Regions from separate parts of the Myxococcus sp. AS-1-15 genome, predicted to be linked through region 2. Evidence: riboswitches for the same ligand, from Rfam matches in the RefSeq annotation. Region 2 holds a riboswitch; each other region holds the start of a gene.
The links. A riboswitch is a leader RNA that binds a small molecule or an ion and turns the genes downstream of it on or off. The one in region 2 is predicted to bind cobalamin.
Positions count from the first base shown of each region.

Region 1: it holds a riboswitch for cobalamin, as region 2 does, so the genes downstream of both, K8625_RS26570 (aspartate aminotransferase family protein) here and K8625_RS11015 (TonB-dependent siderophore receptor) in region 2, are expected to answer to the same signal.
Region 3: it holds a riboswitch for cobalamin, as region 2 does, so the genes downstream of both, K8625_RS28380 (acyl-CoA thioesterase) here and K8625_RS11015 (TonB-dependent siderophore receptor) in region 2, are expected to answer to the same signal.

Region 1 covers NZ_JAIQDF010000010.1:318,069-321,953, reverse strand. Annotated here, with positions in the region: gene K8625_RS26575 (aldehyde dehydrogenase family protein) at 1-535, opposite strand, end outside; gene K8625_RS26570 (aspartate aminotransferase family protein) at 532-1,896, opposite strand; cobalamin riboswitch at 2,161-2,375, opposite strand; gene K8625_RS26565 (MDR family MFS transporter) at 2,557-3,885, shown strand, end outside.
Region 2 covers NZ_JAIQDF010000003.1:381,687-385,571, forward strand. Annotated here, with positions in the region: gene K8625_RS11015 (TonB-dependent siderophore receptor) at 1-1,637, opposite strand, end outside; cobalamin riboswitch at 1,696-1,943, opposite strand; gene K8625_RS11020 (FHA domain-containing protein) at 1,953-2,474, opposite strand; gene K8625_RS11025 (hypothetical protein) at 2,549-3,808, opposite strand; gene K8625_RS11030 (tol-pal system YbgF family protein) at 3,805-3,885, opposite strand, start outside.
Region 3 covers NZ_JAIQDF010000011.1:371,308-375,192, reverse strand. Annotated here, with positions in the region: gene K8625_RS28390 (FHA domain-containing protein) at 1-679, opposite strand, end outside; gene K8625_RS28385 (S1C family serine protease) at 667-2,007, opposite strand; cobalamin riboswitch at 2,126-2,364, shown strand; gene K8625_RS28380 (acyl-CoA thioesterase) at 2,490-2,909, shown strand; gene K8625_RS28375 (hypothetical protein) at 3,075-3,758, opposite strand.

The sequences.
Region 1 (3,885 bases), on a different contig from region 2:
TGATGACGAAGACGCCGTAGGGCCGCAGCACGCTGCGCGTGTCCTCGTTGGGGGACAGCCGCGCCATGGGCCGCGAGTAGCCCTCCGCCTGCTCGAGCTGACCCGCGTAGTAGCGCAGCAGGTCCGCGGACTCCTCCACGTCACCGAGCGACTCGAGCCGGCTCTTGCCCACCTCCAGCGTCATGCGCGCGGACAGCTCCATGCGCCGCTCGGAGATGAGGTCCGCGGCGCGGCGGAGGATGCGCACGCGCTCCTGCCACGGCGTCGCGCCCCAGCCGCGCTGGGCCTCGCGCGCCACGCGCACCACGCGGTCCACCTCGGCCACGGGCGTGCGGTGGACGGACACGAGCAGCTCGTCCGGCCGCGCGGGGTTGCGGCTCTGAAGCAGGTCTCCACTCCGGAACGCCTCGCCGCCGAGCCACGACGGCAGCTCTCCGCCCAGCGTCGAGCGCACGGCGGCGAGCGCCTCGTCGAACTGCGCGTGCAGCGCGGACAGGTCCGCCTCCAGCACCGAGTAGGTGATGCGGAAACTCATGACGCCTCCTGGAAGAAGTGGTGGATGCCGCGGGCGAGCGTGTCGACCAGTTCGTCGACCTCCGCCTCGGTGATGACCAACGGGGGGCCGACCATGAGCAGGTCCCCGTTCGTCCCGTCCGCGTGGCCCGTGTTGGACCAGAGGACCAGCCCCCGCTCGAACAGCGCCGACAGCAGTCGCTCGATGACCTTGCGCGCGCGTGGGAAGGGGCGCTTGCTCGCGGTGTCCTCGACCAGCTCGATGCCGGCCATCAGCCCCACGCCCTGCACGGAGCCGACATGCGGCAGCGCGCCCAGCGCCTCACGCAGGCGGCGCTGGAGGTGCGCGCCCACGCGCCCGGCGTGGGCCACCAGGTCGTGCCGCTCGTAGTAGTCGAGCACCGCCAGCCCCGCCGCCGTCATCGCGGGCGCCTGGAGGTACGTCTGCGCGTGCATGAAGCCGCCCGAGCCCCGGCGCAGCTCCTCCAGGTGCTCCTCGCGGATGAGCAGCGCGCTCAAGGGCGCGTAGCCCCCGCTGATGCCCTTGCCGAGCACCAGCACGTCCGGGGTGAAGTGGAACAGGTCGCTGGCGAAGAAGCGGCCGGTGCGCCCGCAGCCGCACATGACCTCGTCGGCGATGGTGAGGATGCCGTGCTCGCGGCACACGGCGCTCACGCGCTCGAAGTACCCGGGCGGTGGAGGCGACGCGCCCGCGGACGAGCCGATGACGGGCTCCGCGATGAAGGCGGCGATGGTGTCCGGGCCCTCGCGGCGAATCGTCTCCTCGAGCAGCCGCGCGTAGTGCTCGGCGCCGTCGCGCGCGTAGTCCTCCAGCCCGGAGCGGTACGGGTACGGCGCGGGCGTGGTGACGACCTCCGCCAGCAGGGGGCCGAAGAAGGTCTTGTAGTGGGGCCGCCCCGACAGCGAGAGCGCGTACAGCGTGTTGCCGTGGTAGCCGGGCACGCGCGCGATGACCTTGCCGCGCTGGGGCTGGCCGCGCTCGACCCAGAGCTGGCGGACGAACTTCACCGCGGCCTCCACCGCCTCGGAGCCCGAGCCGAGGAACGCGGCGCGCGTGAGCCCCTGGGGCGCGAGGGCGCACAGGCGCGTGGCGAGCGCCTCGGTGACGTCGGTGGTGAAGTGGGTGCCGTTGACGTAGGCGACGCGCAGCAGCTGCTCATGGATGCGGTCCGCCACCTCGCGGTTGCCGTGACCCACGCTGGCCACGAGCGCACCGGCGGAGGCGTCGAGGTAGCGCTTGCCGCTCGCGTCGAAGAGGTGGACGCCCTGGCCGTGCGTCACCACGGGGAAGTCGCGCGCGAGATTGCGCAGCAGCACGTTCCCCTGGGGGTAGCGCACCGTGTGCCTGGCTTCGTCCCGCATCGTCCGTCCTCCACGCAGCGCGGACGACCGGAGGTCGCCCGACAGGGCTCCCGCGTGGAAGAAGGGCAGTCACGATGCGCGCGTGAGCGCACACCAGGCCCCGACTGGAGCCCACGGACCGACCTTCGCCCCCACGGGCGACTGGAGACACGGGGGATGGAGGTCGGAGAAGTCGAGCGTGCGTGAGGGCCCGTCGAGGCACGAGCGCCGCTCGAACCTTCCGGCCGTCCCACGCGGCTCCAGGTCGAAACCGTCCGTGGATTTCTCCCACGGTCGGATGCGGGCAGGTCTTCGGGCTCGTGAGCGCTTCGGCCTTGGGGGCCGGCTTCCTACGACTCGTCGCTTCCCAGCTCCCCAGGGGAACCAGTGCGGATGACGAGGCTCGTTCTCACTTACCGCTGCGGGGCAGCCCCGGATTCGAACCGGGTTCCCTTTTAAGCTCGGACCGAGGTCCGAGCACCAACATGGGGCGGTATGTACTGTTCGCCTCTTCGGACTGTCAAGCGAAGCGCCGGTGCGCGCTCGACGCGCGGGGACGTGACGTCTGCCGGTGCGCGGGGATGTTCGACGAGCAACCTGCCGTGCATGAGCGCTGGCGCATCCCGCGCGCAGGCGTCACCTTCATCGGTGGCGCTCCGCGTCGGAGGACGCCTCCAGACCATGGCTCCGTCCGCCGCGAACACCGCCGCCGCGCCCTTCACGTTCACCCGTGCACAGAGGGTGTTCACGATGTCGGGCGCGCTGCTCGGGCTGCTGCTCGCGGCGCTGGACCAGACGATTGTCGCCACGGCGGGTCCCTCCATCCAGGCGGACCTGGGCATCTCTCCCGCGCTCTATCCATGGCTGACGACGTCGTACCTGGTCGCGTCGACGATGATGGTGCCCGTGTGGGGGAAGCTGTCGGACCTGCTGGGCCGGCGCATTGTGCTGGCGGCGGGAATCGTCGTGTTCCTGCTGGGCAGCTTCCTGTGCGGCGTGTCGCGCTCGACGCTGACGCTCATCCTGTACCGCGCGGTGCAGGGGGTGGGCAGCGCGGCGCTCTTCACCGCGTCGCTGTCGGTGGTGGCGGACCTCTATCCGCCGCGCGAGCGAGGCAAGTACCAGGGCCTGTTCGGCGCGATGTTCGGCCTGTCGAGCGTGGTGGGGCCGCTGGCGGGAGGCTTCATCACGGACCGGCTGGGGTGGCACTGGGTGTTCTTCATCAACCTGCCGGTGGGCGCGGTGGCGCTCGCGCTCGTGCTCTCGCGCATGCCGGCGCTCAAGCCTCCGGGGGCCTCGCGCGGGAGGCTGGATGTGACGGGCGCGGTGCTGCTGGCGCTGGCGGTGGTGCCGCTCCTGCTCGCGCTCAGCCTGGGGCGTGGCGCGGAGCAGGTGGCGCACGGTGGCGGCTGGGCGTGGGGTTCGTGGCAGGTGCTGGGGTTGTTCGCGCTCGCGGCGGCGGGGACGGTGTTGTTCCTGCGCGAGGAGAGGCGCGCGCAGGAGCCGCTGCTGGACCTGAAGCTGTTCCAGGACCGGACGTTCGCGCTGGGGAACGCGGCGGTGTTCGTCATCGGCGCGGTGTTCCTGTCGGGCGTGGTGTTCCTGCCGCTGTTCATGGTGAACGTGGTGGGGCTGTCGGCCACGCACGCGGGGCTGACGTTGACGCCGCTGACGTTGGGCGTGGTGGCGGGCAACATCCTCAGCGGTCAGCTGGTGTCGCGCATCGGCCGGTACAAGGGGCTGATGCTGGGCTCGCTGGTGGTGTTGATGGTGGGCTTCACGGTGATGGGGTTCACGCTGACGCCCACGTCGACGCAGACGGAGGTCACGGTGAAGATGGTCCTGGTGGGCGTGGGCCTGGGACCGTCGATTCCGCTCTACACGCTGGCCATCCAGAACGCGGTGTCACCCCAGCGCATCGGCGTGGCCACGGCGATGGCCACGTTCTTCCGTCAGCTCGGGATGACGCTGGGCGTGGCGCTGCTCGGCGCGGTGTTCGCGACGACGCTG
Region 2 (3,885 bases):
CGCGGGCGATTGGGCAGGTCCTGGTTGAAGTAGCGCGGGTCTCCAAACCGGTTCTGCGTGCGCAGCCACGTGTAGCCACCGCTCGCCGACAGCCACGAGAACAGCCGCGCCTCCGCCTCCAGCTCCGTGCCCCACACCCGCGCGGCGTCGAAGTTGTACGGCCGCGCCATCATCGGTGGATACAGCTCGTACGCGATGAGGTCCTCGTAAAGCGCCGCGAACCCGCCCGCCGTCATGCTCCACCGCGGAGCCCCCGCCACCGTCGCCTGGGAGTCCCAGACCACCGCCGCGTCCGCGTAGAGCGCCCGCTCGGGCCTCAACCCCGGATTGGGCAACAACGTCCCCTGACGGATGTACAGCTCCAGGAACGACGGCGCGCGATGCGACTGTCCCGCGTTCGCCCGAAGCCCCACGCCTCCGCCCAACGACAGCCACGCGCCGACCTTCGGCGAGAACAACCAGTAGGGCCCCACCCGCTCGAACCGCAGCGACGGCACGACGCTCAACACGTCAGCCACCAGCGCCCACTCGTCCATCACCATGACACTGCCACGCCACCAGCTCGCGGACTGCGCGCCCCTCGCCTGGGTGACCTGCTCTCCCGACGACGCCACCGTGGCCGTCAGCGCATGCCCGCCCCCGAGCAGCGTCCGCCCCTCCACCTCCACCCCACCCACGACATGCCGCTGCGGACCTCCCGCCCCCAGCAGCCCCCCCGTCACCTCCAGGCCATCGCGACGGAAGAAGCCCCTCGCACTCGCCTGCGTCCCCGACCACCGCACGCCCAATGACAGCCGGTCCAGGTCCTGTCGCCCCGCGGACTGGGGGTTCTGCACCGTGCCCGGAATCGCGCGGTCCTCCAGCGACAGCTCGGACAGCACATCCAGCCGCGAGCCCCCCGGGAGCCGCCGCCGATACCGCAGCAGCACGCCTCCCCCCTTCGCGTCGTTGCGCGCGCGCGCCTCCGCCGTGACGGGGTTGTCCGGCACCGCGGGCAGCTCATCCAGCTCGTACGCGAAGTCCCCATCCGAGCGCCCCGCGTGCAGCAGCACCAGCGCGTTCCCGTCCAACAAAGGCCCGGTGATGGCCACGTGCCCCAGCGCCGTGTTCCAGCTCCCGTAGACCACCTCTCCACTGGCCCGCACGTGCGACGACGGCGCGCGCGTGACGATGTTCACCGCGCCGCCGAGCCCTCCCGAGCCATAGCGAGCCCCCGCGCCCCCGCGCAGCACCTCCAGCCGCTCCACCAATGCGGCCGGCACCTGCGACAGGTCCGCCATGCCGCCCGCGCCGTTGAGCGGGATTCCATCCAGGAACACCAACACCCCGTTCGACGCCGCGCCGCGCACCACCAGGCTCTTGCTCTGCCCGTAGCCACCCGAGTCCTGCACCGCGAGCCCCACCGAGCCCACGAGCAGCTCCGCCGTGTCCCGCGCCTCGCCCGCATGCTCGCTCGCGTCGATGACGGTGATGGCGCCCGTGGGGTCGCGGCGCTCGGGGGCGTCGGGAGGCGGCGGCGCCTTGCCTCGCACCACCGTCGCGGGCACGACGACGTCGTCCGTCGCCTGCGCGCGCGCTCCGGAAGGCAGGCTGAGCGCCAGGCACACCAGGTGCCCGGCGAGGAAGGTGCGCCGCATGCTCCGCCTTCCGCTCTCTCCATCGAAGAGAGAAGGCCATCCGCACGTGCCGCCACGCGACACGTCCGCACCCTCGGGCAGGTCTCCTGGCTGATGGACTCCAGCTCCAGGCGCACGACGCGTCTGGCTGGAAGGGGGCTTCCGCCTTCCCCCGGAGCGTCCGCCTGGACACCGCCGGAGTGGCGACAACCGAAGTCCCCGGCCCTGACCTCAGGGCGGCCCATTCACAGTGGCGGGACCGCGCCGGAATCGCACCGGCTTCCCTCTTGAAAGCCCGACATGGGCACCCAAGGGCGCACCCCTTCTAGGAGCTGACTACCAGCGCGTCAAGCGCACCCGGGACGACACCTCGCACGCGCGCGCGTAGGACTCGAAGGCGCTCGCCTGCAGGAACACCACCTGCGCGCCCCCCAGTCGCAGCGAGGCCTGGCTGAACAGCGGCGTCGAGCGCCCCGGTACAATCAGCACCCCCTCCACGAAGGTGCCGCCGTGGCTCTCCAGGTCCGTCACGCTCCACACCTCAGTGTGCGGTTCCGGACGGAAGCGCGCGTGCTGTCGCGACACGGTGGGCTCGGGCAGGACGATGTCGCACTCGGGGCTGCGGCCCACCATCACCTCCGGCCCTCGGCCAGGGAAGCGCGGACACAGCTCGAACACCACGGGCTCCACGACTCGCGATGGAATCGGCACCTTCAGCGTCGGCGGCTCCGCCTGCGCCACGGAGCGCGGACGGCTCGGCATGGAGTCCCACACCAGAACGGGCCACCCGACCTCCCGCAGCAGGGCTTCGCGGTCCTCCTGGAGCCGGGACATCAGCGCGGACAGACGGTGGAGCACGACGAGCCCTCCAGGCCGGGAAGGTGTGCACGCAAACCTGTGCACGCCCCCTCGCCCTGTCCACCCCCCTTGCGTCACTCCACGGTTCCGCAGGCGCTCGCCAGCGAGAGGATGTCGGAGTCGTAGTGCAACGCCAGCGTGCCGGACGACTCGATGTGGCGCACGAAGACGGAGCCGAACACCTCCGCGTTGCCGCTGAGCGTCAGCGTGGCGCCGGGCGCGTAGAGGTTTCCCGCGAGCACACTGCCCGCGGAGATGCCCAGCGTCCCCGTCCCCGCGGCGTACACGCGCACCTTCGCCGGCGCGTCCACGGACCCCAGCAGGAGCTGGCCGGCCACCGTCATGTCGCCGCCCACGAACAAGTCCAGCTCCCCCGGCGGCACCACCTCCACCGAGAGCCGCTCGCCGATGACGACGCTGTCCCGCACGAAGAGCGCGGTGCGCTCGCGCACCACGAGGTTCAGCCGGCCCTGGCCCTCGATGCCCGTCAGGAAGAAGCGCCCGCACGGCAGCTCCAGCGTGCGCTCGCCGGTGAAGCCCTGCAGCGCCGAGGGCTCCAGGTCGATGACGTCGTTGTGGTTCTCGCGAGCGTGGTTGGCGATGAGCCCCTGGATGTCCACCACCGACGCGGTGTCCCCGCACGCGCACGGCGACACCGAGTCCACCGGCTCGCGCAGCACCTCGGCGGCCGTCACCGTGCCGGACATGCTGCGCTCCGCGGGCACCGCCAGCTTGCCCGCCACGCTCAGCGACGCGAGCCCCACGTCGCCGCGCACCCACGCGTCCCCCGTCACCTGCGCGGACACGTTGCCGCTGAGCGGACCGCCGCTGTACAGCCCGCCGCCCACCGACAGGCCGCGCCCCAGCAGGATGCCGTCCGCGCCGCCCGCGCTCAGCCCGCCGCCAATCGTCAGCGTGTCGTTGGCCGCGACGCCGCCGTTCGTCGCCACCGCGCCGCCCTTGCCGCCCGGCACGTACTTGCCCAGCGAGCTCTTGAACGCATCCGTGGTGAGCGACGCGCTGAAGGCCAGCCGCTCGCACGAGCACAGCGCGTAGCGGAAGGCCCGCTCGGCCAGGTGCCCGCTGCACACCTTCGCGCCCGTGAGGCTGTCGCCCACCAGGAGCAGCGGCCCCGTGGACGCGCAGAAGGCGGTGTGGTCATCGGCGGGCTCCTCGCCCTCGCCCGTCGTCGGCCCGGCGTCCGACGAGGCCACCGGCCCCGCGTCGTTGCGGGGCGTCTCGATGAAGGCCACCGGGTCCTTCACCTCGCACGCGCTCCAGGCGCCCACCAGCCCCAGCACGCAGAGGACCTTCGTCACGTTGGCGCGACTCATCGACCTGAGACCTCCTTCAGCCGCTTCCGGGCCGCCACGGCATGGGGCGAATCGGGGTGACGCGCGAGGAAGTCCTC
Region 3 (3,885 bases), on a different contig from region 2:
CGTGGTACACCCAGGAGAGGCTCGCGCCCAGGCCCAGGCTGAAGCCCAGCGCGGCCACCAGCAGCGGCAGCGCGACGGCGCCCAGCAGCACCAGCGCGCCGATGGTCGCGTGCGCGCGGTAGTGGAAGTGGCGACGGGAGATGCGGCTGGCCACCGCCCAGCCTCCGGCCCACAGGAGCGTGAGCGTCAGGGGCATCACCAGGGCCACCGTGAGCTCGCCCCAGTCCGTGCGCGCGTAGTTGCCCAGGTAGGACGCCAGCGCGCTGAACAGCAGCAGGGACAGCATCGCCACGGGGAAGGCGCGCGGGTGCTCGAACACGCGCTCGCGGGGCTCGCCGGACACGGTGCTCACCACCGTGGGCGGCACCGCGTGGTTGCGGGCCCGGAAGCGCAGCACCGTGTCCCCCACCGCCACGCGGGTGTCGGGCGCCAGCTCCAGCTCCGCCAGCTGCGTCCAGGGCTGCACGCGCCAGGTGCCGTTGTCGCTGCCGACGTCGCGCAGCACGAGCGCGCCGTCCTCGCGGCGGTCGATGCGCAGGTGCTCGGCGGAGACCTTCGGGTCATCCAGGATGACGTCGTTCGAGTACGCGCGGCCCACCGTGGCCGGGAAGCGCTCCAGCCGGTGACGCGTGTGGACGGAGTCACCCTCCAACACCTCCAGGAAGATCACTTCGTCCACGACAGCCCCTCCAGGTAGCGGCGCGCCAGCTTGCGCGCGTTGTCCGCCGTGAAGCCGCCCAGCGTGAGGCTGGTGTCCACCCCGCTGGTGCTGGCGTTGAGCGCGGCGGCGCGCAGCACCAGGTCATAGAGCCCCGGGAAGCGCTTGTACGCGCGCAGGCACATGGCCGCGCGCACGGGCAGCCCGCCCACGTCCACGAACTCGGAGGTGCACCGGAAGTTGGTGACGTCCTCGCGCGAGGCCTCCACCGTGTCCGGGTCCTGCGAGAACAGCGCGGTGTAGAGCGCGGAGAAGCGCAGCGCGCCCAGCTCCTGGCTGGAGGCCTGCTGATGCAGGAAGGCCACCACGCCGGTGCGGTGCCGCGAGGACAGGTAGATGTCCTCCTCGGACGAGCACTGGTAGTTCGTCACGGTGTACGGCACCTCCGGGTCATGCGGCGTGTCGCCCCAGCACTTGAGGAAGGGAATCCACCGCCCCGGGACGTGGTAGCTGCCCAGGGCCTGCTTCGGCAGCGAGGCCGCGAGCATCTGCTCGGTGAGCCGCTGCTGGTTCTCGATGAGCTGCGCGCGCACCGTCTCCAGCAGCGCGGGCGTCGCGTCCGGCGCCATCTTCAGCGCCCGGCCGAGCAGCGTCCTCGCGCGGTGCACCGGCACCAGGAAGCCCAGCTGGTTGCCCATGGTGGCCACGTTGACGCCCACCACGGTGCCCTGCCCCGTCAGCGTCGGGCCGCCGCTCATGCCCGGGTTGATGGCGCCGCTGAAGTGCAGGCGCTCGTAGAGCGAGTCCTGGATGAAGCCGTTGTACGTGCCCTCGACGATGGTGGTGCCCAGGTCATGGGGGTTGCCCATGGCGAACAGGCGCGCGCCCTGGGGCGGCTCGCGGTCCTCCAGGACGAAGTAGTCCTTCACCGATTCATCCATGCGGATGACGGCCAGGTCGTGCACCACGTCCACGTCCACCAGGCGCGCGGGCACGGGCTCCCCGCCGGTGCGCAGCACGAGCTGCGCGGTGTAGTCCTCCGGGTGGAGCACCACGTCGGAGACCACGTGGTAGTTGGTGATGGCGTACCCGTCGCCCGAGACGAAGAAGGCGGAGCCGATGGAGGAGCGCGTGCCCGAGCGGCGCTCGATGATGCGCACCTGGGCGACGCGGTTCTGGATGCGCTGGAAGAGTTCGTGGGTGGCCGGGGGCAACACGGCCGGAGGCGGCTCGGGCGCGGGAGCGGGCACGACGTCGGGTTGGCTTCGGACGGCGGAGGGCGCGCCCGGTTCGGATGGGGCGACGGCCGGCGCCTGCCCCAGCACGGCGACGAGGAGGAAGACGAACATGGATGCGGCGCACGCTATCCCAGCGCCGCGCGCGCGGGGGTACCGAGTGGCGGGGCATGAGGCCTCCGGTGCGCTCGTCGACCCACCTGCCCTGTTGGCGACGCGCCGGGCAGCGGGTAGGGTCCGCCCCGCCCGAGGTGCCTCGTGGGGGTCCACGAGGTTTAGCAAGGGAATCCGGTGTGAATCCGGAGCTGCCCCGCAGCGGTCAGTGGGAACGAACGCCGTCGAACGCACTGGTCCTCGGCAGACGAGGGCTGGGAAGGGGCGGCGCCTAGGACGCCAGCACGCGCCGCGATGAGGGGCGGGTGGTGGGAGGCCCACGGAGCCCGAAAACCTGCCTCGAGCCCATCTGGGACGCGGACAGCGCCCCGGGTGGCGCTTCGCCCCCGGCCTTCGCGGGAAGGTCAGGCCATCCCTCGCGGCCCACCGCCGCCCTCGGAGGTCTTCATGTCCGGGGAGGCCCGTGGGCCAGGAGTCCGTCCATGAGTCACATGCAGCCGTCCCTCCCCTCCTCCGCCACCGAGACGCGGATGGTGGACATGGTGTTCCCGGATCAGACCAACCACTACGGCACCCTCTTCGGAGGTCAGGCCCTGAGGTGGATGGACATGTCCGCGTTCATCACCGCCAGCCGCTACACGCGCCGCACCGTGGTCACCGCGTCCAGCGAGCGCGTGGACTTCCACATGCCCGTGCAGCAGGGGCAGCTCGTGGAGCTGGTCAGCCGCGTGACGGCGACGGGCCGCACCTCCGTCACCGTGGACGTGGAGATGTTCGCCGAGGACCTGCTCACGGGCGCGCGGGAGCTGTGCACGCGCGGGCGCTTCGTGCTCGTGGCGCTGGATGAGCACCGCAAGCCCACCGCCGTGCCCCCGCTCTTGCCCGAGCCGGGTGCGCAGTGACGTGAAGCCCTGAAACGCAATCCGCGCCGGGGCCGGCTCCTCGGGCTCCGGCGCGCACTCCAGCAGATGGCATCACGCGGGGACCCGCCCGCCTCCGAGGCGGCCCGCTCGCGGCGCCGCCCAGGGCGCCACCGGGGATTCATTCGTGCGCGAGCCGCGCGGTCGTCACGACTCGGAGGCCATCCGCCCCGCGCGCCCCCGGCGCCACGCCGCGTATGACGCCACCAGCGCACCGGCCAGCGCCCCCGCGAGCGCGCCCAACAAGCGCCGGGGAACCACGCCAGGCGTCGTCGTCGGCTCCAGGCGGAACGTCTCCAGCGAGGCTCGGACGCTCGGCGCCAGCACCTCCCAGCGCACCGCGGGCGCGCTGACGACGACCACCGCGTGCCGCCCCTCGGACGCGAGCCCCGCCACCAGCACCGTGCGCGTCTGCCCCGCGTCCCGCAGCGTCCCCAGCACCTCCACGCGCGGCGCATCGCCTCCAATCCGGTCCACGCGCTCCGGCGACAGCACCACCCCCAGCTCCCGCTGGAAGTGCTGCATCACCGCCGACGCGAAGTCGTCACGCTCGGACGGGCTCGCGGAGAAGCCGCGCTCCACCACCGACACCAACATCGTCGCCGCCTCCGGGCCCTCGCCATCCGCGAGCGCCGCGGACAAGGACCTCGGCGTCTCCGCGTCCAACGTCACCGCCCCCGCCACCGAGCCCGTGTACGGCTCCCACCGCACCATGTGGAAGCCCTCGGGCGGACGCAGCACGTAGCCGTCGCGCCGCAGCTCGGTCCCGAGCGCGCCCGACAGCAACAACCACCCGCCTGCCACCCACGAGAGGCTCACACCGCGCAGCATAGGCCCCCCGAGCCCCGGACGCGGCCACTCACGCGCCAGGCCGCATGAACCCATGGATACCCAGAAGACACGGCTTCACGGGCATGAGGCCCACCGGCCCGGCTCACCGTGAAGTCAGGCCCGCGCG